DNA from 2 places in the Streptomyces sp. NPDC056373 genome. Region 2 is predicted to be linked to the other one. Evidence: predicted binding sites of a transcription regulator. Region 2 holds the regulator's gene; the other holds the start of a gene.
The links. Region 2 encodes HspR, which represses chaperone genes until heat shock. Its sites were predicted from a motif close to TTGAGNNNNNNNNNCTCAA; they were not measured.

Region 1: a site for HspR is predicted at 1,313-1,331, ahead of lon (endopeptidase La). Genes of this name have one in related genera too.

The regions. Positions count from the first base shown of each region.
Region 1 is NZ_JBHJPX010000002.1:517,801-520,995, forward strand. Features, by position in the region: gene lon (endopeptidase La) at 1-1,290, opposite strand, end outside; gene ACFCXS_RS06285 (GNAT family N-acetyltransferase) at 1,466-2,125, shown strand; gene ACFCXS_RS06290 (rhomboid-like protein) at 2,139-2,981, opposite strand.
Region 2 is NZ_JBHJPX010000011.1:123,687-126,881, reverse strand. Features, by position in the region: gene ACFCXS_RS24040 (LuxR C-terminal-related transcriptional regulator) at 1-41, opposite strand, end outside; gene ACFCXS_RS24035 (sugar ABC transporter substrate-binding protein) at 239-1,348, opposite strand; gene ACFCXS_RS24030 (heat shock protein transcriptional repressor HspR) at 1,629-2,081, opposite strand; gene dnaJ (molecular chaperone DnaJ) at 2,087-3,195, opposite strand, start outside.

The DNA.
Region 1 (3,195 bases), on a different contig from region 2:
CGGGTTCATCGAGCCGGCCTCCTTGATGGCCCGGACGATCCGTCCCGGCAGCGCGCCGACGTACGTACGCCGGTGGCCGCGGACCTCGGCCTCGTCGCGGACGCCGCCGAGGGCGACGCGCACGAACTTGCGGCCCATGGCGTGGGCGACGGACTCGCCCAGGCTGGTCTTGCCGACGCCGGGCGGCCCGACGAGCGCGAGCACGGCACCGCCGCGCCGCCCGCCGACCACGCCCAGTCCCCTGGCGGTACGCCGCTTGCGCACCGCCAGGTACTCGGTGATCCGCTCCTTCACGTCCTCCAGGCCGGAGTGCTCGGCGTCGAGGACGGCCTGGGCGCCCTGGATGTCGTAGGCGTCCTCGGTGCGCTCGTTCCACGGCATCTCCAGGACCGTGTCGAGCCAGGTGCGGATCCAGGAGCCCTCGGGCGACTGGTCGGAGGACCGCTCCAGCTTGTCGACCTCCTTGAGCGCGGCCTCGCGGACCTTCTCGGGCAGGTCGGCGGCCTCCACGCGGGTGCGGTAGTCGTCGGACTCCTCGCCCTCCTGCTCGCCGTTGATCTCGCGCAGCTCCTTGCGGACCGCTTCCAGCTGACGCCGCAGCAGGAACTCGCGCTGCTGCTTGTCGACGCCCTCCTGGACGTCCTTGGCGATGGACTCGGCCACGTCCTGCTCGGCGAGGTGGTCGCGCAGCTGCTGGGTGGCGAGCTTCAGCCGGGCCACCGGGTCGGCGGTCTCCAGCAGCTCGACCTTCTGGTCGGTGGTCAGGAACGGCGAGTAGCCGGAGTTGTCGGCCAGCGCCGAGACGTCGTCGATGGCCTGGACCCGGTCGACGACCTGCCAGGCGCCGCGCTTGCGCAGCCAGGCGGTGGCGAGGGCCTTGTACTCCTTGACCAAGTCGGCGAGATGACCCGGCAGCGGCTCGGGCACGGTCTCGTCGATACGGGTCCCCTCGACCCAGAGGGCGGCACCCGGACCGGTGGTCCCCGCGCCGATGCGCACCCGGCCCCGGCCGCGGATCAGCGCGCCCGGATCACCGTCGGCCAGCCGGCCGACCTGTTCGACGGTGCCCAGGACACCGGTGCCGGCGTACGTCCCGTCGATGCGCGGCACCAGGAGTACCCGGGGCTTCCCGGGCGTTGCACGGGCAGCGGCCTGGGCGGCCTCCACCGCGGCGCGGACCTCGGAGTCGCTCAGATCCAGCGGGACCACCATCCCGGGCAGCACGACCTCGTCGTCGAGCGGCAGTACGGGCAGGGTGAGCGGTGTGAACGCCGTGGACTCAGCAGCCATGATCTCCCCTTCGGCAGTCAAGTTGAGTTATGCCGACTCAATGCTTGGGAGGCCGGAGATGTTCCCCACCCGCTGTTCGCTGTCAGCGATCACCGACGACACCGGACGCGGGAGGGCGCGTAGGCTCCTCACTCGTAATAGATGAACCGGCACTTCAGTCATTACAGGGGACGACGTGGACGCAACCGTGCGGGCATGGGTGGACGGCTGGGTCGTCTCGCGCGGGGCAGCCCCGCCCATGACGGAGCCCTGGGGCTGGACCATCGACGTGGGCATGTTCGGGCACGTCACGCGGCATGTGCTCGGTGCCACCGGCGAGGACCTCGACGAGCCGACCGTCCGCAAGGTGGCCGGCGCGGTGACCGGGCACGGCGTGTGGCTGAAGGCGTTCCGGGACCCGGCGGTGATCTGCGGCTGGCTGGACGACAGCTGGTGGATCGACCCCGAGCCGGGTTACCTGATGACCGTCCCGCTGGCGGCGGACGGCGCTCCGGACGCCCCCGGCGGCTACCGGCTGCGCACGTGGTCGCGCGGCGGGGTGACCCGCCTGATGGTGGCCGCCCCGGACGGGTCGCCTGCGGCGCGCGGCCAGGTCGCACCGAGGGGCGAGACCGCCGTCGTCGACCAGATCGAGACCGCCCCCGAACACCGCCGCAGGGGGCTGGGCAGCCTCGTCATGAGGACGCTGCAGCACACCGCCGCCCTGCAGGGGGCACGGACCGGGGTCCTGGCCGGGACACCGGCGGGGCGAGGGCTCTACGAGGCGCTGGGCTGGGGCGTGGTGGCCACACTGACCAGCGCGAGGCACGACCCGCCTGCCTCCGCCCGGCCCTGACAGGCCACAGGCCTCAGGCGCCGGCTCCCCCGAGGCGGGTCGCGTACCACCGCCGGACCAGCGGCCAGGTCGCGATCCCGATGGCCAGGGCGATGAGGTGACCCCAGTTCGTCATCGGATCGGCGTAGGCGAGCAGGTCCTGGAGCAGCATCCAGCCGAACCCGGCCAGCAGCGGCAGACGCTGCCACAGCGGCAGCAGACCGGCCAGGGCGCCGATCCCTGCTGCGACGCCGAAGCTGACGCCGTAGTCGAGGCGGTGCAGGGAGCTGTCGGGTAGGTGCCCGGCCAGGACCGCCAGGCCCACCGGGACCTCGGTCGCGAGAGTGGCGAGGACGTGCCCGAGCAGGAAGACGCCGGCCGTGCGCACGCCCCCGATCCGCCGTTCCAGCGCGGTCAGCACCAGCACGAAGGCGATGGCGAACGGCGAGGTCACCCCGCCCGCCACCCACAGCGCGCTGCCGACCAGCACCAGCTCCGGCGTGCGCACCAGGTGCGTCACATCCGTGCTGGAGCCCTGGAGCAGGGCGTGCACGAGGGCCGGATCGGCATACGCGGAGATCAGCGAGGTGAGGCAGAGGAGGAGCGCGTATCCGAAGGTGAACGGCGTGCGGGTGGGGGTGGGCAGCAGCCACCAGGGGCGCCAACCGCCCGGCACGGCCCAGGAGCGCGGACGTCGCCGGGGCTCCGCCGCCGGACCGGGCTGCCGACCCGGCTGCCGTACTCCCGCGACCGCCCGCTCGCCCGGGCCCCGCTGCCGCGGGACCCCGTCCAGCAGCACCGTCGTATCGGTGCCGGGCCCACCGCTCGGCATCCCCGGCGCGACGGCACCGGGCGCACCGGGCACACCGGTCGGCATCCTCGGCGCGACGGCACCGGGCGCACCGGGCACACCGGTCGGCATCCCCGGCGCGACGGCACCGGGCGCACCGGGCACACCGGTCGGCATCCCCGGCGCGACGGCACCGGGCGCACCGGGCACACCGGTCGGCATCCTCGGCGCGACGGCGCCGGGCGCACCGGTCGGCATTCCCGGCGCATCGCCGCCGGGCAGCCCGCCGGGCATCCCCGGC
Region 2 (3,195 bases):
TCGGCACCATGGGGATGCTCATCCGCCCCGTGCCCGGCCATCGCCCATCCCACCCCCGGTTTCGCCGTCCTGCCGCAGCGCAACTATGCGCGGCCCGGACGTGCTCCGCAACACGGCTCCCCGCGCGGCGACCACCGGAAACCACCGCTGTGCGGCGGTATCTCCGGGCTCGGTTCGTCCGGTCGCGCACCCGGCCGCGACGGAGGGCCAGGGGTGGTGAACCCGCCTGGTGGGGCGGCTACTTCAGGCCGATCGCGCGGCACGCCGCCTTGTACTCGGCCGTGCAGATGTCCGACAGCTTGTAGATGTCGTCCGCCACCACCGTGTCCTTGATGTTCTCCTTGGTGAGCGCGACCACCGGCACGAGCTGCGCCGGGATGCCCTTGTCGGTGGGGCTGTCGACCTTGTCGCGGGTGAGGGCGGCGAACTGGATGTCCCGGCCCTGGACCTTGGCGACCGCCATCTCCGCGGCGTTCTCGGCCTCCTGCGGGTAGGACTTGTACACGCTCATGTACTGCTCACCGGTGATGATCCGCTGCACCGCCGGCAGCTCCGCGTCCTGCCCGGTGATCGGCGGCAGCTCGGTCACGCCCGCGGACTCCAGCGCCTTGACGATGCCGCCCGCCATGCCGTCGTTGGCGGAGTACACCGCCGCGATGTCGCCCTTGCCGATCTTCTCGATGGCGTCGGCCATGTTGGCCTGGGCGTTCTCCGGCTTCCAGTCCTTGGTGTCGAAGGACTGCGCGATCGTCACCTTGCCGTTCAGCTCGGACATCGCGCCCGCCTTGAACTGCTTGGCGTTCGGGTCGGTGGACGAGCCGTTCATCATGACGATCTTGTCGGAGAGGCTCGCCTTCTCGCCGATGGCCTCCAGCAGGGAGCGGCCCTGGACCTCGCCGACCAGCTCGTTGTCGAAGGAGATGTAGGCGTCGATCGGGCCCTCGGCCAGCCGGTCGTAGGCGATGACCGGAATGCCGGCCTCCTTGGCCTTCTCCACGCCGCTCGCGATGGCCTTGGCGTCGACGGCGTCCAGCAGGATCACATCGACCTTGTCGTCGATCATCTGCTGCAACTGACCCGCCTGCTTGTCCGCGCTCGCCTCGGCGTTGGCGTAGTCGACGCGGCCCTTGTCGTTCGTGAGCGACTCGACCTTCCGCTTGATGATGGGGTAGTCGAAGTTCTCGTAGCGCGTGTTCGCCTTCTCCGGCAGCAGCAGTCCCACGGTGATGTCGTTGCCCTTGGCCGGGCTCGCGTCGTCACTGCTCCCCGTCGCGTTGAGCACGCCGCAGCCGGCGAGCGTGACGGACATCGTGGCCGCGGCCACGGATATGGAGATACGACGACGCATGCGGGGGCTCACTTCGCGTGTGATTCGGACGTGGGCACAGCTTTGCGGCCCATGTGACTGAAAAGCCAACGCGGACGCGCCCCCCAGCGTCAAGCGGAACCACTTAACGAGATGACAACACCACGCTCCGCAAGCGTTGTGAAGACTCTGCGGAATCACCTTCAAGTGGCGTACACCACGCGGTCACCCACGGGAGGCCCCGCGAAACCAGGGTGAGACCCGCAAAGCACGCGAAAGGGGCCGGGAGTCGACTCCCGGCCCCTTCACCCGCGTACGCGCGTCAGTCGGACTGCTGCTGCCGCTTCGGCCGCCACACCACCAGCGCGCTGGTCTGCTGCACCTCCTGGTACGGCACCAGGTCGCGGCGGTACGACGCGTGCACCGCGGCCTCGCGCTGGCGCATCGCCGCCGCCGCGCCGTCGAGCGCGTCCTGCATCTCGGCCACCCTCGCCTGGAGCGCGGCGACCTGGTTCTCCAGTTCGATGATGCGCTTGATACCGGCCAGGTTGATGCCCTCGTCCTGCGACAACTGCTGGACGGTGCGCAGCAGCTCGATGTCACGGGCCGAGTAGCGCCGGCCCCGGCCGGCGGTGCGGTCCGGGGAGACCAGACCCAGCCGGTCGTACTGGCGCAGGGTCTGCGGGTGCAGGCCGGACAGCTGGGCCGCCACCGAGATGACGTAGACCGGGGTTTCCTCGGTCAGTTCATACGGATTGCGCCGACGACCGTCCATCTGACTCATGCTCCCTTCGCGGCCTGGAACAGATCCGCCCGCGGATCCTCACCCGCGGTCGCCTCTCGGTACGCCTCGAGTGCGTCACGAGCCTTCCCCGACAGGTCCTTCGGAACACTCACCTCCACGGTGACCAGGAGGTCGCCGCGGGTGCCGTCCTTGCGGACCGCGCCCTTGCCCCGGGCGCGCATGGTACGCCCGTTGGGCGTGCCCGGCGGCAGCTTCAGGGTGACGGGCGGGCCGCCCAGGGTGGGCACCCGCACCTCGCCGCCGAGGGCCGCCTCGGCGAAGGTCACCGGGACGGTGACCGTGAGGTTGTCCTCCTTGCGGCCGAACACCGGGTGGGAGTCGACGTGCACGACCACGTAGAGGTCGCCCGCCGGCCCGCCGCGCTCGCCCGGCGCTCCCTTGCCGCGCAGCCGGATCCGCTGGCCGTCGCTGACGCCCGCGGGGATGCGCACCTGCATGGTCCGCGAGGACTTGGCCCGGCCGCTGCCCTTGCAGACCTCGCAGGCGTTCTCCGCGATCAGGCCGCGGCCCTTGCAGTCCGGGCAGGGGTCGGTCAGGGAGAAGCCGCCGCCGCTGCCCCGGGCGACCTGCCCGGTGCCGACGCAGGTCGGGCACACGCGCGGCGTGCCGTTCTTGTCGCCGGTGCCCGAACAGGCCTTGCAGGGAGACTGCGACGACATCCGCAGCGGGACGGTCGCGCCCTCGATCGCCTCGGTGAAGCTGAGCGTGACCTCGGACTCGATGTCCTGGCCGCGCCGGGGGTGCGTACGCGTCCCCGGACCGCCCGCGCCGCCGCGGTTGAACAGGCCCCCGAAAACGTCACCGAGCCCGCCGCCGAAGCCGCCGGCCCCCTGGCCGCCGCCCTGGGCGCCGCCTCCGAAGAGGTCGCCCAGGTCGAAGTTGAAGGAGCCGCCCGCGCCGCCCGGCCCCGGGCGGAAGCCACCGCCCGCGAAGAGGGCGCGCGCGTCGTCGTACTCCTTGCGCTTCTTGGGGTCGCCGAGGATGTCGTTGGCCTCGGAGATCTCCTTGAAGCGCTCCTCCGCCTTGACGTTGCCGGTGTTGGCGTCCGGGTGGTTCTCGCGGGCGAGCTTCCGGTACGCCTTCT